Regions from separate parts of the Planococcus sp. SSTMD024 genome, predicted to be linked through region 3. Evidence: predicted binding sites of a transcription regulator. Region 3 holds the regulator's gene; each other region holds the start of a gene.

Region 1 (7,351 bases), on a different contig from region 3:
TTGACTGCTGCACTCAAACGAAAAGAAATCAGTGTCTTCCTGCAGCCGAAAGTGTCGCTCGAAAGCCGGGACATTCTCGGGTTTGAGGCGCTGGCCCGCTGGAAATCACCGGAGCTCGGGGATATTTCGCCTGCCACCTTCATTCCGGCCGCAGAAAAGAACGGCAAGATCCGCCAGCTGGAGCAACATGTCATCGAGCAAGTGCTGGCTTGGCTGAAAAAACGACAGGAGCAGGATCTGAAGCTGCGCCAAGTGGCGATCAATATTTCGGCTGAGCATTTCTTCCATCATTCCTTCGTGCCGCATTTGGTGGATGAAACGAACAAATTCGGCGTGGATCCGAAATGGATTCAGCTCGAGATCACCGAGCGCATCGGCGTCGTCGATATCGATACGGCCGGCACGGTGTTCGATCAGCTGAAAAAATACGGTTTTGCGACTTCCATCGATGATTTCGGGACAGGTTATTCGTCGCTCAGCTATCTCCAAAAGCTGCCTGTCGAAGAAATTAAAATCGACCGTTCCTTCGTGTCCAATATGGATGAACACGGAACGCGCGCCGTCATCCGGACCATCATCCAACTGGCGGACAATTTAGGGCTGCGGGCAGTTGCCGAAGGCGTCGAGACAGAAGAGGACAGGACCCAATTGCTTGAGATGGGCTGCACCATTGCACAAGGCTTTTTGTTCCATCGGCCGATGCCGATCGATGAAGCGCATCTACTTTAACCGGGGCGGTTGCCCTGGTTTTTATTTTGCGTGTGGAAGTTGACTGAATAATCCTAATGCGGGGGTGAAGCTCTAATCCCTTTCGTTTTCTGTTATACTGTTTAGGAAAATGTATGAAAAAGGAGAGATACACTGTGGGAAAAGTATTCGTTTTTGATCATCCGCTTATTCAGCACAAACTGACGTATATCCGCGACAAATCGACTGGAACAAAAGAATTCCGTGAATTGGTTGACGAGATTTCAACTCTAATGGCCTTTGAAATTACACGCGAGCTTCCGCTTCAGGAAATCGACGTGGAAACGCCGGTGCAAGTCGCCAAATCAAACGTATTGGCTGGGAAGAAATTGGGCATCGTGCCAATTTTGCGTGCAGGAATCGGAATGGTTGATGGCGTCTTGAAATTGATTCCAGCGGCAAAGGTCGGCCATATCGGCTTGTACCGCGACCCGGAAACTTTGCAGCCAGTGGAATATTATTTCAAAATGCCTTCAGATGTCTCTGAACGTGAATTGATCGTGGTCGATCCGATGCTCGCAACAGGCGGCTCCGCGATTGAAGCGGTCAACTCGTTGAAAAAGCGCGGCGCAACGAAAATCAAGTTCATGTGCATTATCGCAGCTCCAGAAGGTGTGGAAGCTTTGCAAAAAGCACATCCGGATGTCGATATCTATATCGCGGCACTCGATGAGAAGCTCAACGAGAAAGGCTATATCGTGCCTGGCCTCGGCGATGCCGGAGATCGCTTGTTCGGAACAAAATAAGAAAGCGGGTTGATCAGAAGTGACGAAAAAATGGAAAGTGATGACGATTTTCGGTACACGGCCGGAAGCGATTAAAATGGCGCCTCTTGTGCTGGAATTGCAGAAGCATCCAGAGACAATCGAACCGCTTGTGACTGTGACCGCACAGCATCGCCAAATGCTTGACCAAGTGCTCGAAACATTCGGCATCACCCCCGATTTTGATTTGAACATCATGAAAAACCGCCAAAGCTTGAGCGATGTCACCGTGCGGGCCATGCAAGGCTTGGATGATGTGATGAAAGAAGCGAAACCCGATATCGTGCTGGTCCACGGGGATACGACCACGACATTCGCGGCCAGTTTAGCTGCTTTGTATAACCAGATTTCGATTGGTCACGTAGAAGCTGGGCTCCGGACCCACAATAAGTACTCTCCTTTCCCGGAAGAGATGAACCGTCAATTGACGGGTGTCATGGCGGACATCCATTTTGCGCCGACCGAGAAGTCCGCGCAGAACTTGCGTGATGAGAATAAAAAAGAAGAAACCATCTATATTACGGGCAATACGGCAATCGATGCCTTACAGACGACGGTACGCGAAAATTACCATCATCCGGTGCTCGATAAAATCGGCAGCGACCGCATGATTCTATTGACCGCCCATCGCCGTGAAAACCTCGGCGAACCGATGCGCAATATGTTCCGTGCGATCAAGCGCTTGACCGAAGAGCATGAGGATATCCAGGTGGTCTATCCGGTCCACATGAATCCAGCTGTACGGGAAGTGGCAGATGAAGTGCTCGGGCGCGACCCGCGCATCCATTTGATCGAGCCGCTCGAAGTATTGGATTTCCATAACTTCGCTGCACAATCTTATTTCATCTTGACTGATTCAGGCGGGGTGCAAGAAGAAGCACCGTCTCTCGGAAAGCCTGTTTTGGTGTTGCGCGATACGACGGAGCGCCCAGAAGGGATCGATGCCGGTACGTTGAAACTTGCCGGCACGGACGAAGAAACGATTTACCGCCTCGGTAAGGAATTGCTGACGGATGCATCTGCCTATGAAGCGATGTCTCAAGCATCGAACCCATACGGCGACGGAAAAGCATCCCAGCGGATCGTGGAAGCTTTGCACAAGTATTTCGGCGAGCTGTAAGGAGACAGGGGAGGAGAGAGCACGCAGGATGTGGGTTAGCTAAGCGTTGCGACAGGACGTCGCGTTCTTAGCTTAGCTTCCACTCGGCTGCCTCCGCTTTTCTTGGTGTCTAGCTCGAGCGGCCTGGCTCTCGGGTCGCAAGCCAATTTCCCTGTACGGCTGAAAAGCGCCGCTTCGGGAACTCGTCTTGCGCCTGTCGAGGGCTCACAGGATGTGAGTCAGCTAAGCGTTGCGACAGGACGTCGCGCACTTAGCTTAGCCTCCATTCGGCTGTCTCCGCTTTTCTTGGTGTCTAGCTCGAGCGGCCTGGCTCTCGGGTCGCAAGCCAATTTCCCTGTGCGGCTGAAAAGCGCCGCTTCGGGAACTCGTCTTGCGCCTGTCGAGCCAGAACGGCCGCTCTCGCTTTTCTTGTAACAAATTTGTCAATCATATGTCGGCGGGTTTTTGCTTGTGAAGTTTTTCACTACATGTAATTGACATGATTTTACCCCTATTGTATGCTTACAAAGGGTCTGCATGAGAGGGTTTTCATACATAATGGATGTGCTATTGAAAGCCGGATGCGACTGCTCTTTTTATGGGCGTGAATGTCAAATCATTATGAATTTCGAGGGGTTTATCATGCACCCGAAAAAAAGTCCCTTACAAGCAATGGCGATTTATTCCGTCATTCTCTCGCAACTTGTCGGGTCCGTACTAATCGGAGTCTTTACAGGGATGTGGCTTGATGAGCAATTCGGAACCGCCCCGCTCTTTTTGATCATCTGCCTGCTCGTTGGCCTGAGTGCCGGGGTTTGGGCGATGCTTCAGACCGTCCGAAAATTCGAATCAGGAGACATGTAAAAAATGGATGGACTTCAAGAGATCTATAAAAGATTGAAGAGGCTGATGTATTTCATCCTCGCCGTGTTCGTTTTAGGGTGGGGAGTCACTCCTTATCCGGAAGTGTTCGCTGGCTTAATCGTCGGATCTCTGTTCGGCATTTATAATATGTGGATCCTGGTCCGGAGAATGGAAAAATTTGACCGGGCGGTGGCAGAAGGCTCAAAAGTCCGTTCTCTCGGAACGGCATTACGGTTCGCATCAGGTGTAGCCGTTGTGGCGATCGCTATTTTGTTCGCTGAGCATATACACTTGGTCAGTGCGGTAATCGGGTTGATGATCCCTTATGGTCTCCTTTTGGTGGAGCGGATCGTTTATCACATGAAACACCATTAAAGAAAGTGGAAAGAGAGGTGAATTTATCGTGGATCATGGCGCTCCAATGCTCGAGGTGTTCGGAATTTGGTTCAACCTATCGAACGTTATGATGCTGCTTGTAGCCGCTCTTATTGTTTTCCTTATCGCGTTCTTCGCTACCCGCAACTTGAAGCTGAAGCCGACAGGCATGCAGAACTTCATGGAATGGGTCATGGACTTTGTCAAAGGAATCATTAAAAGCAATATGGACTGGCGGGATGGCGGACGATTCCATGTTCTTGGAATTACGCTGATCATGTTCATCTTCGTTTCGAACATGCTCGGGCTCCCATTTGCTGTTGTCGTCAACGGAGACCTTTGGTGGAAATCACCAACAGCGGATCCAGTCGTGACAATGACATTGGCTGCAACAATCATCATCTTGAGCCATTATTATGGTATTAAGCTGAAAGGCTTGAAAGGCTACAGTTCAGATTTCCTGAAACCGATGCCGTTCTTGTTCCCGCTTAAAATCATTGAGGAATTCGCAAATACGCTGACACTCGGTCTGCGTCTTTACGGTAACATCTACGCTGGTGAGATCTTGCTTACGTTGTTGGCAGGGCTTGCTTCAGCAAGTATTCTTGGATTCGCAAGCGCGATCTTGCCGATGATGGCATGGCAAGGGTTCTCGATCTTTATCGGGGCTATCCAGGCGTTCATTTTCGTTATGTTAACGATGGTTTATTTATCGCATAAAGTCAGCGAAGACCATTGAGTATAAACTGCCTTCGGGCAAAACAAAAAAACAATCATCCTGAGGAGGACATTTTAAAATGGGTTTATTAGCAGCAGCAATTGCAGTAGGATTAGCAGCACTAGGTGCAGGTATCGGTAACGGACTTATCGTTTCAAAAACAGTTGAAGGTATCGCTCGCCAGCCAGAAGCACGCGGCGTTCTTCAAACAACAATGTTCATCGGTGTAGCTTTGGTCGAGGCATTGCCGATCATCGCCGTAGTTATCGCGTTCATCGTAATGAACCGTTAATAAAGAAAAGCGAAAATGCCTGTTCAGCTCCGACAGGCATAAGGCGAACCAGCGAAGTGGCGTTCTTTGCCCCACAGTTGGCTTGACTTATGTCCCGAAGAGCTAGGCACAGCAACTTATTACTGAAAAGCTAAATGGCGAGAGTGCTCCGGCATGTTTTTCGCCATTTATGCTTGTATGATGCATTTTGGATTTCGACAGCACATCTAACGATTTTAAGCAGTATATATAATAGAAGAAAAAGTATTTTAGGCTCTTGAAGGGAGTGAAACAATCGTGTTTTTTGATCACCTCGTACTCGGTGCAACCGGGGAGTTTTTGAATATTGGAGACATCATCGCAACATTGGTCATCTTTTTGCTCCTAATGGCCCTGTTGAAGAAATTTGCTTGGGGTCCATTGATGGGCGTTATGCAGCAGCGTGAAGATCTGATCGCAAGTGAGATCGAAACTGCTGAAAAAAGCCGTCAGGAATCACAGCAAATGCTTGATGAGCAGCGCAACCTCTTGAAGGATGCCCGCAACCAAGCGCAGGAAATCGTTGAAAATGCCAAGAAACAAGGCGAAGTTTCTCGTGAGGAAATCATTACGACAGCGCGTGCAGAATCTGCCCGCATGAAAGAATCCGCAGTGGCAGAAATTGCTAACGAACGCGAAAAAGCGATCGCAGCAGTTCGCGAAGAAGTTGTCGCTCTGTCCTTGTTGGCAGCTACTAGAGTATTGGATAAGGAAATCTCTGAGGAAGACAACCGTCAGTTGATTAACGAAACGATTGCGAAGGCAGGCGAAGTGCAATGAGCCAAGTCGCTGAGCGCTACGCATCGGCATTATTCCAGGTAGCCAAAGAACACAATGTGACTTTGGAAATCGAACAGGATCTCCGTGAAGTACGTAAAGTTTTCAAGTTGACTCCTGAACTTTACCAATTGATCGTTTCACCGAAACTGTCAGCTGAAAAGCGCACAAACCTCATCAACGAAGTGTTCCAAGGCGTTAACACATACGTCTTGAATACACTTCAAATGTTGGGTGAGCGCAGACGCATGAACGAAGTCAGTGATATGACTCAAAGCTATATCAAGCTTTCGAACGAAGAGCAGGGAATTGAAGATGCAACCGTTTATTCGACTCGTCCATTGACGGAAGAAGAAACGGCATCGCTTTCGACGGCTTTCGCGAAAAGCATCGGCAAGAATTCTTTACGGATTGAGAACGTAATCGACCCATCATTGATCGGTGGATTGCGCCTTCAAATCGGAAACCGCATCTTTGACAGCAGCGTCAGCACGAAACTTGCACGCCTGCAGCGTCAATTGATCGGCTAATTTATGAAATTATGAGAGGGTGAAATACATGAGCATCAAAGCTGAAGAAATCAGCAATCTGATTAAGCAACAGATTGAAAACTATCAATCAGAGATGAAAGTTGACGAAGTCGGTACAGTCATCACGATTGGTGACGGTATCGCTCGCGCTCATGGCCTCGACAACATCATGGCTGGAGAACTTGTAGAATTCTCTAATGGTGTAATGGGTATGGCACAAAACTTGGAAGCCAACAACGTTGGTATCATCATCCTTGGGCCATTCGCAGACATCAAAGAAGGCGATGAAGTACGTCGAACTGGCCGTATTATGGAAGTACCGGTAGGGGAAGAACTTATCGGACGCGTAGTCAATCCACTGGGACAGCCGGTTGATGGTCTTGGACCGATCAACACGACTAAATCCCGTCCTATCGAAAGCCCAGCACAAGGCGTTATGGCACGTAAATCCGTGCACGAACCGCTTCAAACGGGTATTAAAGCAATCGATGCTCTTGTGCCGATCGGCCGTGGGCAGCGCGAATTGATCATCGGTGACCGCCAGACTGGTAAAACATCTGTCGCAATCGATACAATCTTGAACCAAGCTGACCAAGACATGATCTGTATTTACGTAGCAATCGGCCAAAAAGAATCGACTGTACGTAACGTTGTTGAAACGTTCCGCAAAAACGGAGCGCTTGACTACACGATCGTCGTTACAGCATCTGCTTCACAACCAGCCCCACTTCTATACTTGGCTCCTTATGCCGGTATTTCAATGGCTGAAGACTTCATGTTCGACGGCAAGCACGTTTTGATCGTCTACGATGATTTGACAAAACAAGCTTCCGCTTACCGTGAACTTTCACTCTTGCTTCGTCGTCCTCCAGGCCGTGAAGCTTACCCAGGTGACGTATTCTACCTTCACTCACGCCTTCTTGAGCGCGCAGCGAAATTGAACGAAACACTTGGTGCAGGTTCAATCACTGCTTTGCCGTTCGTTGAAACGCAAGCAGGCGATATTTCTTCATACATTCCGACAAACGTAATCTCGATTACGGATGGCCAGATCTTCCTTCAATCGGATCTCTTCTTCGCGGGTGTTCGCCCAGCGATCAACGCCGGTCTTTCTGTATCCCGTGTAGGTGGTTCAGCACAGATCAAAGCGATGAAGAAAGTAGCCGG
Region 2 (7,351 bases), on a different contig from region 3:
GGTTTGTGCTTCAGCTTGGCAGTCGCCGCCGGGCTTTGGGTTAGCCTTTCGCAATAAGCCAGGAAGAGCACCTGTCTTATCGCTTTGGCTCACCCCTTTGCGCTCGGCGGCTTAGAGACTCCATTGGTCTTTATGTGTTTAATTAGATCTACTTCTTTAGTTAGTTACCGGCTAGTGGGGGAATCGCTTCCCGGGGACAGGCTTCGGTGAAGATGGCGAGAGCTTTCTTGTGGAACAGTTTTGGCGGTTGGTTTGTGCTTCAGCTTGGTAGTCGCCGACCTGCTTTGGGTTGGCCTTTCGCAATAAGCCAGGGAGAGCGCCTGTCTTGTTGCGTCGGCTCACCCTTGTCGCTGGCCGGCTGAGAGATTTCGTTGATCAGTGCGTATTTAATTAGATCTGCTTTTTTAGTTAGTTGCCGGCTAATGGAGGAATCGCTTCCTGAGGCACGCATCGGCAAGATAGATAGAGTTGATCCTGAAGCTTGGTGTGTGCTTCAAATTAGTTTTCAGCGCTTTGATTAGCGTAGCTCGCAACAAAATCCCCACCATTATCCGCCCTTTCTATTTCCCGGGAAATAAAAAGGCCGCGCAATTACCTGCGCGGCTTTTGTTATCCATCGACCCATTCAGATTCAGCTTCTGGCTGTTTTCCTTTTTGGTTCGTGGCTTCTTTATTGTCTTTGCTTGTATACGGCTTGAAACTTTTGGCTTTGTTTTTGCCTTTTTCCCAACGGTTCCAGCCTTTCTTGCCGGTTCCTTGGCCTACGCCGCTTTTCGATTTAGCTTTCGCTTTGCCCATTTCTTTCACTCCCGTTCACTCATCGTGACGTTCAGCTTACCACATCCCGCCGCTTTCGTGAACAAAGGTGTTTAGGCGCTGAGCACTTTCTGGATGTCTTTGTGCATCGAATCAGGTGTATCTTTCGGCGCGAACCTCGCCACGACTTTGCCGTTCGGGTCGACCAGGAATTTTGTGAAATTCCATTTGATGCCGCTCGACAGGAAGCCTTTCGTATTCGACGTCAAAAAATCGAACAAGGGATGCGCATCTTTACCGTTCACTTTGATGATGTCATGCATAGGGAACGTAACGCCGTAAGTCATGCGGCACGACGATTCGGCATCCGCCGCTTCGCCGAGTTCCTGGCCGAATTGATCGGACGGAAAGCCGAGCACAACGAGGCCTTCATCTTTGTAGCGCTGGTAAATCTTTTCGAGGCCGTCAAATTGGCCGCGCAAACCGCATTTAGTCGCCGTGTTGACGATGACCATTGGCTGGCCTTTGTAGCGTTCGAGTTTGTACTCTTCCCCGCTGGCATCGGTGACCTTAATATCATAGATTCCCATCATTCATCACTCCTGTTTCCATGAATTTTCATAGATCCATCTCGCCGAAAAATGCATTCAAGGCTTTCAAGTTGTTCATCAGTTCGATGGCATTGACATCAAGATAATTGCAGCTGGTGATCTTGTCGTGAATGGCCTGCTCGATCGGTTTTTCATCCGCGCGCGACTGTTCGGTCAAGGAAATCCGGAAAGCACGGCGGTCTTCAGCCGATTGTTCTTTCACAATCCGGCCATTTTGAATCATCCGGTTGATGATCGGGGTGAGCGTGCCGGTGCCGAGCCCGAGTTGCCTGCCGATCTCTTTCATCGTCAAGCCGTCTTCTTCCCATAGCACGAGCAACACCAAATACTGCGTAAAGGTCAGGCCGAACGGTTCTAAGGTCTTCGCGTAAAGTTTCGAGAAATTGCTCGAAGCTTTGTACACTTCAAAGCATAGTTGCTGTTCCAGTCTGGTTGGTTTGTCCATGTCATCACCTGTTTTTCTGCTTATCGAACGACAATCTCCACGTCCACTGAATCTTTAATGGCTTTGGAATATGGGCAATAGGCGTGGGCTTTGTCGACATATTCCTGTTTCTTGCCATCTTCCAGGCCGTCGATATCCACTTCGAGGCGCACTGCAAGTTTCACGCCGCCGTCCGTTTTATCGCCCAGCAAGGAAACCGTCGCTGTGACTTCGCTGTTCGTTACTTTCACTTTATCACGTTCCAGCACGAAGTCCAACGCACTGTTGAAGCACGAGCTATAGCCTGCTGCAAACAATTGCTCAGGGTTTGTCGCGGTGTTCGGCTGGCCGCCAAGCGCGACCGGTTTTGCCACATCAAGGTTGAAAATATTGTCCGGTGAATAAACCGTGCCTTCGCGTCCACCGCTGTTGATCATGGTCGTTTCAAATAGTGGTTTCATTTTTATATCCCTCCAATAATTATATCTTACACGATCTATATTATTTTAAATCGTACACGATGTAAAATGAAACGCTTCGGTTTTTTGCAATAGAAAAATCCCGGATGCAAGATCCGGGATTTCCACTTCTTTATTCGCGATAGCTGAGCTTCAATAAATATAAGGAATCAAGCGGGCGCGGTGCTTCATCCATTCCTTATACTCGGGGCCGAACTTTTCGACGAGCAAGGCTTCTTCGTGCTGCATGCGTTTATTGAGCGCAAAAGCGAGCAACAAGCCGCCGGCAAGCGCCGCAATCAGGCTCGTGAAGAACAGCGCCATGCCGATGCCGATCAAAAACAAGCCGGTATAAAGCGGGTGGCGCAGCTTGCGGTAAGGGCCGCTGCTGACGATCGTATCGCCTTCACGCACCGTCACGTGGCGCGTAAATTGTGATTTCAAATGAATGATCCCCCAAAACCGCAAAAAGACGCCGGTAATCAGCAGCACGAGCCCAATCGGCCTGAGCACCGAGGCAATGTCGGTTTCCGCCAACTCCTGAAGCCCAAAACCAGCCACGATGGTGGCAATCAGCGACAATAGAATCCCAAAGAAGGTCCTTTTTTCGACCGGGTCGCCTTGACCGGTCTCACGGTTTTTAAAAACGATGAATTCGACCAGCCAAATAACGCTCACGGCGGTGAAAACCCAGTCCATCCACCCCATCACATCCACCTCTTTCTTCTTCCTAAAATACTATAGAAGATGCCGCTCAAATACAATTTCCAACCTGTCACGCATAGAAAAAAGCTGTCCCGGCATATTGCCGGAACAGCTCTTCGTCAGTCTTCGTCCGTCACCGACAACTCAACAAGCATCGCGGTGAAAACGATAAAAATGGCCATTAATGCGATTACCATTGTGAACATTGTCCTCAACTCCTACCATGTAATAAATCCTTTCGAGCCAGGCGGTGCATGTTGAATCATATGGGTCAGTGGAATCGCGTATGCAATGATGATTAAGGCGGCGGCAATGCCGATCCAAATCCACCAGTTCTCCAACCATTTCGGCGTATGGGACATATCGCTTTCCGCCAGCGGAAATTCCACCCTCTGTTCAGGCATTTCCGCTTTTGGCGAAACGAACATCGTCATGATGACGATATACATCAAGATCATGGCGGACAGGAACAAAATCGTCCCGCCGATTGCCATCGTTACATGGTTCGAGATGATGCCGTCGAACCATTCCATCGCCGACGGGTGGTCGTTATAGCCGCTGTAAGCCGTTCGGCGCGGCGCCCCCATCAAGCCTAATACGTGCTGAGCGGTCGACATGAGCAGCATGCCGATCGACCAAGTGATAATCTGGACAAAGCCGAGGCGCTGCATGCGCTTCGTGAAACGGCGGCCCGTCAAATACGGGATGAGCCAAAAGGTCAAGCCCATAAACGTCATTGCAACAGGCGTTCCGACGGTAATATGGAAATGCCCGACAATCCATAAGGTATTGTGGACGACTTCATTCAATTGGAAACTGGCATTGATGATTCCGCCAGCGCCCCCAGGAATGAAGAACGCCATGGCGATAAAAATCGAGGTGAACCGTATATCCCGCCACGGCAATTTCTTGAACCAGCCGAAGAGGCCGGTGCCGCCTTTTTTGCGCCCTGAAATTTCAAAGGTCGCAAACATCGAGAACGCCGTCATGAGCGACGGCACGATGACCATGAACGTCAAGACGACCTGCAGGAATTTCCAGAAGTTCGAGATCCCTGGCTCCGTCAATTGGTGGTGGAAGCCGACCGGAATCGAGAACAGGATGAACAAGACGAACGCAAGGCGCGCCAAGGAATCGCTGAACACTTTCACTCCAAGCAGTTTCGGTACGATCGTGTACCAGGCGATGTACGCCGGAAGCAGCCAGAAATACACGAGCGGATGGCCAAAATACCAGAACAAGGAACGGCTCAATTCCACATTGATCGTATCCGTCCAGCCGAACGCCCACGGAATGTATTGGAACAACACGGTAGCCACAACGCCGAGACAGGCGATGATCCATAAAATGATGGTCGTAACCGTCATGAAGGCGAACAAGGGGCTCAATTGTCCTTTATTGTTACGCCGCCACACCATATAATGGCCGACCAAGGCAAAACTCGAGATCCAGGTGCCGACAATAACCAAAGCCAACCCGACATAATAAAAGCCGTTCGCTTTCATCGGGGCATAAAAGGTATAAAGGACCGAAGCTTCCCCGGCGATGATCATCACCGTGGCCATGACGGTTCCGAGTAAAGTCACCCACAGGCCAACCCATGAATACAAGCGGACTTTCGGGCCGAAGCTGCCAAGGCTTTTGCTCATGCCGGTGATAAAGAAGGCGAAAATAAAAAAGGTTGTATAAATAAGTGCAAGCAAGACGCCGTGTGCGGTCAGGATTTGGTAATAATCAAGCCAAGCTGGGAGCTGGAGGGCGTCGTTGCGGATAAAGACCTGCAATACGCCCATGAGCGTGCCGATCAAAAAAGCGGTATACGCGACACCTAAGTGCCATAAAGCGATTTTACGTTCTGGTTGGGCAATCATTTCAGTACACCTCAATTTCTGCAGACATCATATGGTGCCCGGTGCCACAGTATTCGTTGCACAGAATCAAATACTTGCCGGGTTTTTCAAATGTGTAAGATTTGGTCGTGACCCGTCCCGGAACGACCATCATGTTGACTTTCGTATTGTCGATCGTAAAGCTGTGCACCACGTCCGTGCTGGTGACTTTGAAAATGATTTCCTTTCCGGCCGGCACGCGCAAGTCCGGTGCGTTGTAGCCAAAAGCCAGTGCGACGATCGCCACTTGGTAAGTGTCTTCGTCCAATTGCGTCACGCCCGGGTTGTCGAACGGGGCGGTTTCGTTCACTTTCTCCGGGTCGATGGTGTCCATTCCTCCGGACGGGGTGTGGTTTTGCGAAAACGCGCTGACGCCGACGACGCTCAAAAAGACGATGAGCGAAACGATGCCGAAACTGAGCCAAATCTTCTCATATTTATGGAAATGCATGATGAATCTCTCCTTTTTTATCTCGCTACATACATCAAATATACGGCAACCCACATGGCAACGATGACGATGCCGACGAAGAATACACTGACGAGTGTCCCCTTCAAATTCACATCATGATCCGATTGCTTCTTATCCATTGCTTCCACCTCATCACTCGTTTGCTATTTCCTTTAGCATAGGACCTAAGTTTCGGTTTAGCTGTGACATAAATCACACCTGACCGCTTTTATTTTCACCCGTTCATATTTTTGCCAAAAAAATAAAGCCTGCGGGTCGGCAGGCTTTTGGGTAGTTGCTATTTGTTGGAATGAATGGTGGAGATAGCTGGGGTTAGTGTGTGGCGTTGTTTCGCTGTTCTATTGGTGCTTCATATTGGTAGTCGCCGCCGGGCTTTGGGTTGGCCTCTCACTGTAAGCCAAGAAGAACACTTGTCTTACTGTGTCGGCTCACCCTTTTACGCTCGGCGGCTGAGAGATTTCGTTGATTCGGGTGTGTTTAATCTGATCTGCTTCTTTACGAGTTGCAGGCTAGTGGGGGAATCGATTCCCGGATCAGGGTGATTGAAGATAGTTAGGATTTGCGAGTGGCGTTGTTTCCCTGTTCTATTGGAGCTTCATGTTGGTATTCGCCGCCGTGCTTTGGGTTGGCCTCTTGCCATAAGCCAGGAAGAGCGCCTGTCTTACGGCATCGGCTCACCCCTTTACGCTCGGCGCCTTGGAGATCTCGTTGATTCGGGTGCGTTTAATCAGATCTGCTTCAATATGCAATTGCCGGCTAGTGGGGAAATCGCTTCCTGAGATGTTGCGTCTGATAAACCGGCGCTTGAATAGATTATGCTTACTTGTTGGTTTGTTTAGTGAATGGAGACATGCGACACTTCATTCTTCGACCTGTTTGAAACAAGCAACAGAATAGGATGCGTTTTTATAAGCTAATTTAAATGAACTGAAGAAATGATCTTAGGCTCTAAAACTAGAGACGGAGTGGAAGGGGTGAATGGATGGCGAGGGGAAGCCGAGACCATTCATTTGCGACGCATCTGCGTAGCAGATGTTTTTTGCGAGGCCCGAACACTGTTAGGGTTGAGCAGATGTGGGAGCAACGGTTCTTCTGCGATGTTCGAACGCAGTGAGAATTGAGCAACGCGTATCAAGCGATGCACGAACACAGAGAAATTTGGCACGTTGGCCGGGCACCCGCCCAATCCCCGGGCAGCTGAAAGCGCGACGTCCTGTCGCATCAGCTGCATGACTCGCATCCTGCGAGCCCCAAGCAGCCCCCTGCAACGCAGTCGAAAAGCGGAAGCTTTTCCTTTCATTGCTCTTATCTGTTCAGCTATATAATTCCTTTGCGCCACCCTCTTAAGTAGAAAAAGCCGATTTTACTAGAACACACAAAAAGCCTGCCGTTGCGGCAGGCTTCATAATCAGTCGATTTTGCAGAGGTAGATCGGGCATTCTTCGCAATTGATGTCGAATTTCAGTTTCGGGATATTGTATAGAACAATTTTGCCGTCCTTCATGCCGACGGTTCCTTGTTTACGCAAATCGCTGAGCATCCGGTTGACCATTTCCCGGCTCATGCCGCAGAAATTCGCCAACTCCTGGTTCGTCAGCACGACGTCGATCAATAAGCCGCCTTCCGCTTCTACGCCATAGCTGTTGCCAAGGCGGATCAACGTCGAATACAACGCCCCTTTTTTGCCATGGAGCATCAAATCCCGGAAGCGGGTCTGTGTTTTCTGCTGATCGATGCCCATCCATTTCATGAACGCTATCGCAAGCGCTGGGTCTTTTTCAAGCGATTGTTCCAGCTCTTCTACGGGAATTTTCAAACAGGCGGTCTTGGTCAGCGCACGGGCATCCAGCAAATAAGTGGCGCCTTCTGCGAAAACGGTAATCTCGCCGACCATCTGCCCGGCTCCGCAAATCTTCAATGCCAATTCACGGCCGTCCGGTGTTACTTTTCCGATTTGCACTTTTCCGGAACGGAGAATATAGAGGCCTTTTACTGCCTCCCCTTCACGGAAAAGATAATCGCCTTTTTGATATTCT
Region 3 (7,351 bases):
TTGGGAATAGAAACAAGTTGTGATGAAACGGCGGCTTCGGTCGTGAAAAATGGGACAGAAATCATCTCCAATGTGGTGGCATCGCAAATTGAGAGCCACAAGCGCTTTGGGGGTGTTGTGCCGGAAATTGCCTCGAGGCATCATGTCGAGCAAATTACGATTGTGATTGAAGAAGCTCTGCAACAGGCGGATTTGGCGCCAACTGAATTATCTGCTGTGGCGGTAACAGAAGGACCGGGGCTAGTTGGGGCTTTGCTGGTTGGTGTCAATGCAGCAAAGGCGTTTGCCTTTGCACATAGCTTGCCGCTGGTGGGCGTGCATCATATCGCGGGACATATATATGCCAATCGGCTAGAGCAAGAAATGGAGTTTCCACTCTTGTCGTTGGTCATTTCAGGAGGGCATACAGAGTTGATCCTCATGAAAGAGCATGGTGATTTTACAGTCATCGGCGAAACCAGGGACGATGCTGCAGGGGAAGCTTACGACAAAGTGGCGCGAACATTGAACTTGCCATATCCTGGAGGGCCACATATCGACCGGTTGGCGCATGAAGGCATGGAAGCAGTCGATTTTCCGCGGGTTTGGCTGGAAGAAGGATCATATGACTTCAGTTTCAGTGGATTGAAATCGTCAGTGCTGAATTATATGCATAATATGAAACAACGGGGGGAAACACCTGTGCCCGGAGCTGTTGCCGCAGGATTCCAAAACAGCGTCGTGGAAGTTGTAACGGCAAAGACTTTGCGCGCAGCAAGAGAATTTGGCGTTAAGCAAGTGATTGCCGCGGGCGGTGTAGCAGCCAATAAAGGACTCCGCCAATCGCTGACTGAGACTTTTGAAAAAGAGGGCATTCCATTCTTTATTCCGCCACTGCCGCTTTGTACCGATAATGCAGCGATGATTGCAGCGGCTGGAACGGTGATGTACGAAAAAGGATTAACAGGAGATATGGCCATGAACGGGCGCCCAGGCATGCCTTTGAATTCATGGATTTAACTGAAAGCATTACTGCAATGTATTGAGAATTGCGGTAATGCTTCTTTTTTTATGAATAATATCCAAATCTTACAAGGACATAGAAATGTGTTTTCTGTCAATAGAGAACATTTGTACTTATGCACAATTTGTGAATAAGCTGTTAACAAACTATCAATAAATAGTGGATTTCCTATATATTGTGAAGGCGAAAGTGGAAAACTATGTGGATAAAAGAAAAATAGCCTGTGGATAATGTTTGTAACTCTGTTGATAGTTGATTTTACAACTCTTCTGTTGTGTACAAATCTGTGGAAATATTTATTTCGCTAAATGGTATTGACCTATATATAGAAAAAGAAAAACCGCATACGGCGTATGCGGTCAGGAGTTCATTTCTTCAAGTTGTTCCTGCAGTTCGAGCCATTCGGCCATGGTTTCTTCGTGTGATTGCCTAAGCTTTTCAAGACGTGATTGCAAAGGCATGACGCGTTCGTGGTCCTGGAAAATGTCCGGTTCGCATAATTGCTCTTCAATCGCCGCGATTTCTTCATCGAGCGATTCCATCGCTTGTTCGATTTCGGTATTTTTCCTTACTAATTGGCGTTCGAGTTTTTTGGCTTCCTTGTCGATTTGAGAAGTGGAGGCGGACATTTGAGTATCCGGCTGTTTCGCTTTTGCTTCAAGTGCATCAAGTGCTGCGAGTTCTTCGGTTTCAGTCTTTTTCTCTACGTAATAATCGTAATCGCCTAAGTACTCAGTTGTGCCGTCACGGGACAGTTCAACCACTTTCGTGGTGATCCGGTTCATGAAATAACGGTCGTGGGAAACGAATAACAATGTGCCAGGATAGTCGATCAAGGCGTTTTCGAGCACTTCTTTGCTGTCGAGGTCCAAGTGGTTGGTCGGCTCATCAAGCAGCAGGACATTGGCTTTTTGCATCATGAGTTTGGCGAGTGCGACACGGGCTTTTTCGCCGCCCGATAAAGTCGAGACCGGCTTCAAGACGTCGTCCCCGGTGAATAGGAAACGGCCGAGAATGCCCCGGATGTCCTTTTCGTTCACGTGCGGGTAGTCGTCCCATAATTCGTTGAGGACGAGTTTATTGCCCTTTAAGTTGGCTTGTTCCTGGTCGTAATAGCCGAATTGGATGCCGGTGCCGTAATGGATGTCGCCGGCGAGTGCCGGTAGTTCCTTCATGATGGTCTTAAGCAGCGTGGATTTGCCGACACCATTTGGCCCGACAAGTGCAAGGCTGTCGCTGCGGTAAAGTTTCAGCGAGATGTTGTTGGACACCGGATGGTCGCCATAGCCGACAGACAACGCTTGGACGTTCAATACGTCGTTGCCGCTTTGCTTGTGGATGTCGAAGCCAAAACGTGCTGATTTTTCATCGCCTTCCGGTGCTTCCATCCAGTCGGTCTTCTCGAGCACACGGCGTCTGCTTTGCGCCATTTTGGTGGTGGATGCACGGACCAGGTTGCGGGCGACGTAGTCTTCGAGCTTGGCTTTTTCACTTTGCTCTTTCTCGTAATGTTTACGGTCGAGTTCATATTGCTTCGCTTTTTCGCTCAAATAGCGGCTGTAGTTGCCGGTGTATTTGCGGACCTTCTTGCGCGACACTTCGTAGACGAGCGTGACGACTTGGTCGAGGAAATAGCGGTCATGGGAGACGATGAGCAATGCGCCCGGGTAATTCTTCAAGTAGTTTTCGAGCCAGCTCAAGGTTTCGATGTCCAAGTGGTTAGTCGGCTCATCGAGAATCAAGAGCTGCGGCTTGGCGAGCAGGAGCTTCGCGAGCATGAGGCGGGTTTTCTGGCCGCCTGACAGGGAAGTGATTTTCTTTTCGTAGTCTTCCGGATAGAACTTCATACCGTGCAGGACAGCGCGCGTATCGGCTTCGAACTGGTAACCGCCGGCATCTTTGAAGTTGGTTTGCAGTAAGTCATACTCCTGCATGACTTTGGCGTTGCGTTCTGTGTCAGTGTAGACATCGGGATCAGCCATCGCAGCTTCAAGCTGGCGGAGTTTTGCTTCTTGCTCGCGGAAATGGACGAAGATCTTCATCATTTCCTCCCACACGGTAGCGTCTGAATTCAAGTCGGTTTGCTGTTCCAAATAGCCGATCGTCAAATCTTTCGGCATAATCAAATCGCCGCTGTCGTAGGACATTTCCCCGGCGATGATTTTTAATAATGTGGATTTTCCGGCACCGTTGCGGCCGACGAGTGCAACCCGGTCGCGGTGCTGCACTTCGAGTTTGGCGCCTGAGATGATTTCCTCGGCACCGAATGATTTATGGATTTGATTGACTTGCAATACGATCATTAGGGTCACCTCTATTCTTCTTAAGTGTAGCTGATGGGCGTGCGCTTCGCAATTGCGCAAGCCTTTACATATCAAGGCCTGTCATGTAAGATTGATACGATTTGACAACAGTTCAGAAGGAAGCGATCCCATGCTTGACGAATCCCATAAAATCCCGCAAGCTACAACGAAGCGGCTGCCCTTGTATTACCGGTTTCTCCAGAATTTTGCCAATGCCGGGCAAAAGCGTATCTCCTCGCAGGAGTTGAGCGAAGCGATGAAAATCGATTCGGCGACCATTCGCCGCGATTTTTCCCACCTCGGGGCACTCGGCAAAAAAGGCTATGGCTATGACGTGCAGGAACTCTTGGCGTTTTTCCGCAAGACGCTTGACCAGGACGAAGCGACCAATGTCGCCTTGATTGGTGTCGGCAGCCTTGGCAGTGCGTTTTTAAAATACAATTTCCACCGCAACCACAACACGAAAATCATCCTCGCCTTTGATACGAACAGCCCGCATGAAGGGACAAAAATCAGCGGCATCGATACGTATCATCCGGACTTGATCGAAGAGAAGATTAAGGAGTACGGCGTGGAAGTGGTCATTTTGACGGTGCCGTCGCGGTCGGCCCAGGAAGTTACCGACCGGCTCGCCCAGACAGACATTAAAGGCATTCTCAATTTCACGCCGGTGCGCATTTCCGTGCCGGAACACATCCGTGTCCAAACGATCGATTTATCAGTCGAGCTGCAAACATTGATCTACCAGATCAAACACGATTAACATAAAACCTTCACATTTAAACGGCCTTTGGAAATAGCCAAAGGGCCGTGTTTCATGTACACTAGAAGCATACTACAGGAGGTGTCTGATATGGCTCCAGGTCCACTAAGTTTAATCATCATCGGGATTGTCGCGTTGCTGATTTTCGGTCCGAAAAAGTTGCCGGAACTAGGCAAAGCATTCGGTTCTTCCCTGCGCGAATTCAAAAACGCGACAAAAGGATTGGCTGACGACGATGAAGACGATAAGAAAGTCAAAAATGATCTAGACAAGAAAGACGAGCACAAGTAACACGATAGGATGTTTGTCCGATGAACCAACAAAATGAAATGACAGTAGTTGAACATATAGGTGAACTTAGAAAACGGCTGACCTTGATAGTCGTTTTCTTTCTGTTCGCGCTCATTGCGGGATTCTTTCTAGCTGAGCCGCTGATCCGCTATTTGCAATTCAGTGAAGAGGCGCGGAATCTGACACTCAACGCGTTCAAGATTACCGATCCGATTAAGATATATATGCAAGTCATGATGATCTTGGCATTGATTATCACGTCGCCATTGATCATGTACCAATTTTGGGCATTCATCAGCCCTGGACTCTCTGAACGGGAACGAAAAGTGACGCTCGGGTATATTCCATTTTCCTTATCTTTGTTCATCGGAGGCATCGCGTTTTCGTATTTGGTGCTGTTCCCATATGTCATCGGGTTCATGCTCAATATATCCGAGAACTTGGATATCCAGGAAACGATTGGCATCAATGAGTATTTCCAGTTTTTGTTCCAGATTACCTTGCCGTTCGGTTTTATCTTCCAGCTGCCGGTATTGATGCTGTTTTTGACGCGTCTTGGCATTTTAACGCCGATGATGATGACGAAGTACCGGAAGTATGCGTATTTGGCACTGGTGACGGTTGCCGCATTCATTACGCCGCCGGATATCATTTCCCATATGATCGTGACATTGCCGCTGATTTTATTGTATGAATTCAGTTTGGTCATTGCGCGCATCGGCTATCGCAAGTTCCTGCGGGCAGAACAGCAGCAGGCAATTGCAGAACAGACAGAAGACCTTCCGCCGAAATGATGGCGGGAGGTTTTTTGTTTGGAATGAAACGTATAAAGAGTTTTAGAATGAAAAGTATTGGATATAGATGACTGCGCTCCAGGGGCACGCTTTCCGGAGGGCTAAACCCTTGTGCTCCCACATCTGCAAGCAGATGCGTCGCAAATGAATGGACTCGGTTCACCTCGCTCATTCATTCATTGAGCCGCTTCGTCGCTACGCAAAACCACGCCTGCTCAACTCTCACGATGTTCGAGCTTCGCAAACGAATATACTCAATGCTTTTCGCATATTCGCTTGCAGGGTCTCAATTGTCTCGTCGCTACGCTGCTCCTCCCGGAGTCGGCCCCTTTTGCTCCGTCTCTAAGTTGAGATTGAAAAGAAGTCCCTTCACTAGAATTTCGAAGCGGGAAATATCTTTAAACCAATCTTAAGGAATTTTGTGGCTGGATTATGGATGTGGAACTTTCGTCAATCAAATATTTCAACTCAGCTATGACTTAACAGAGATGGAAAAAACCGCTACTCCAACAAGGGAGTGGCGGTTTTTGAGTTATTGCAGGTTTTCCATTTGTTTGATGAAGGTTTCGATTTTGTCCATATTGAGCTGGATGAGCATGACGTAGCCGTTCAGCAGGATGTGCGCGATGATCGGGGTGAGGATGCGCTTGGTCCGCTGATAGAGGGCTGCGAGGATCAAACCAGTCGTAAAGTAGAGCAAGAGGTGCGTGAACTCGAGATGGACGAGTGCGAAGACGAGCGCCGAGATGGCTGTTGCGATCCAGAAGTTCATCGTCTGGTTCAAGGAACCGAAGACGACTCTGCGGAAGACGAGTTCTTCAAGGATCGGGCCGAACAGGACGACCGCGATGATCGCGTACGGAACGACTTCAGCGATTCGGACGAGCGTCTGGGTATTGGCGGACCCCGGGTCGATGCCGATTGCCATTTCGATCATGGCAGCGATCGATTGGCCGATGATGAGCAAGAGAAAGCCGAGGACGCCCCAGCCGATTGCAGCAGGGATGCTCGATTTTTTGCCTTTCCAAATATTGAAGAAGTTGCGGTCACGCATGATGAGAGCCATCGTCACGAGGAAGCCGATGCCCATTGTCAGGAAAATCAGCCAGCCGGACGTCGAAGCGCGGGCGGTGGCATCGTCAAGCCCTTGGTCGCGGAAATAGCCGAGCGTCGGGCCGATAAAGAGGATCGGCATGAGCTGGACGGCGACAAAGACGAGCAGGACCAGGAGCGGCGTGCGCATGTTTTTGCGCTTATACCCTTTCGCTTTCGAAGAAGAGGCGGTTTTATCGGTTGTGGTCATGTAGTCAAATTCCTTTCTTTTCGCGTGCTCCTTTTATTGTAGGGCTTAACGGAAAAAGGCGCAAAGAATTCAAAACGCCCTAAGGTTTCTGCTTGCAATTAACTGAAGATTTTATTAAACTTATCTATGGGTTAGCACTCGAGGTCTGAGAGTGCTAAACGACTAGAAGCTATTTAATTTGAGGAGGGTGTTTCAATTGTTAAGACCATTAGGAGATCGTGTCATCATTGAGCTCGTCGAAGTGGAAGAAAAGACATCTAGCGGAATCGTCTTGCCAGGAACGGCGCAGGAAAAGCCGCAGGAAGGCAAAGTGATTGCGGTAGGGAATGGACTTATCCGTGAAAACGGACAGCGTACAGAGCTGGACGTAACTGAAGGAGACCGCGTCGTCTTTTCGAAATATGCGGGAACAGAATTGAAATACGAAGGCAAAGAATACTTAATCTTACGTGAAAACGACATCCTTGCGATTGTCGGCTAAATAAGCATAAATTCTATTTAATAGGAGGAACCGAATCATGGCAAAAGAAATTAAGTTCAGTGAAGATGCACGCAGCTTGATGCTGCAAGGTGTAGATAAATTAGCGGACGCAGTCAAAGTGACGCTTGGGCCAAAAGGGCGCAACGTTGTGCTTGAGAAGAAATTCGGCACGCCGCTTATTACGAACGACGGCGTAACGATCGCCAAAGAAATCGAACTTGAAAACGCGTTTGAAAACATGGGTGCAAAACTTGTGGCGGAAGTGGCTTCCAAAACAAACGATATCGCAGGTGACGGTACGACAACTGCGACAGTTCTTGCACAAGCGATGATCCGCGAAGGCTTGAAGAATGTCACAGCTGGCGCAAACCCTGTAGGAATACGCCGCGGCATCGAACTTGCTGTGGAAAGCG

The links. The regulator Rex, encoded in region 3, represses fermentation and respiration genes when NADH is low (regulators of the CRP and FNR family bind a similar motif). The targets are predictions, from matches to a motif close to TTGTGAAATATTTCACAA.
Region 1: a site for Rex is predicted at 3,080-3,097, ahead of AB9R92_RS12585 (AtpZ/AtpI family protein). Genes of this name have one in related genera too.
Region 2: a site for Rex is predicted at 5,496-5,513, ahead of AB9R92_RS09640 (cytochrome C oxidase subunit II). Genes of this name have one in related genera too.

Annotation. Positions count from the first base shown of each region.
Region 1 is NZ_JBGGNS010000022.1:758,470-765,820, forward strand. Features, by position in the region: gene AB9R92_RS12570 (bifunctional diguanylate cyclase/phosphodiesterase) at 1-729, shown strand, start outside; gene upp (uracil phosphoribosyltransferase) at 864-1,493, shown strand; gene wecB (non-hydrolyzing UDP-N-acetylglucosamine 2-epimerase) at 1,513-2,631, shown strand; gene AB9R92_RS12585 (AtpZ/AtpI family protein) at 3,253-3,474, shown strand; gene AB9R92_RS12590 (ATP synthase subunit I) at 3,478-3,849, shown strand; gene atpB (F0F1 ATP synthase subunit A) at 3,878-4,588, shown strand; gene atpE (F0F1 ATP synthase subunit C) at 4,647-4,859, shown strand; gene atpF (F0F1 ATP synthase subunit B) at 5,136-5,657, shown strand; gene AB9R92_RS12610 (F0F1 ATP synthase subunit delta) at 5,654-6,184, shown strand; gene atpA (F0F1 ATP synthase subunit alpha) at 6,213-7,351, shown strand, end outside.
Region 2 is NZ_JBGGNS010000022.1:158,839-166,189, reverse strand. Features, by position in the region: gene AB9R92_RS09675 (DUF3934 domain-containing protein) at 610-798, opposite strand; gene AB9R92_RS09670 (glutathione peroxidase) at 870-1,346, opposite strand; gene AB9R92_RS09665 (transcriptional regulator, SarA/Rot family) at 1,375-1,812, opposite strand; gene AB9R92_RS09660 (organic hydroperoxide resistance protein) at 1,833-2,252, opposite strand; gene AB9R92_RS09655 (methyltransferase family protein) at 2,403-2,957, opposite strand; gene AB9R92_RS09650 (b(o/a)3-type cytochrome-c oxidase subunit 1) at 3,173-4,825, opposite strand; gene AB9R92_RS09645 (cytochrome c oxidase subunit II) at 4,827-5,294, opposite strand; gene AB9R92_RS09640 (cytochrome C oxidase subunit II) at 5,312-5,434, opposite strand; gene AB9R92_RS09635 (Crp/Fnr family transcriptional regulator) at 6,724-7,351, opposite strand, start outside.
Region 3 is NZ_JBGGNS010000021.1:369,088-376,438, reverse strand. Features, by position in the region: gene tsaD (tRNA (adenosine(37)-N6)-threonylcarbamoyltransferase complex transferase subunit TsaD) at 1-999, shown strand, start outside; gene AB9R92_RS08815 (ABC-F family ATP-binding cassette domain-containing protein) at 1,363-3,306, opposite strand; gene AB9R92_RS08810 (redox-sensing transcriptional repressor Rex) at 3,437-4,069, shown strand; gene AB9R92_RS08805 (twin-arginine translocase TatA/TatE family subunit) at 4,160-4,360, shown strand; gene tatC (twin-arginine translocase subunit TatC) at 4,381-5,154, shown strand; gene AB9R92_RS08795 (CPBP family intramembrane glutamic endopeptidase) at 5,687-6,457, opposite strand; gene groES (co-chaperone GroES) at 6,654-6,938, shown strand; gene groL (chaperonin GroEL) at 6,976-7,351, shown strand, end outside.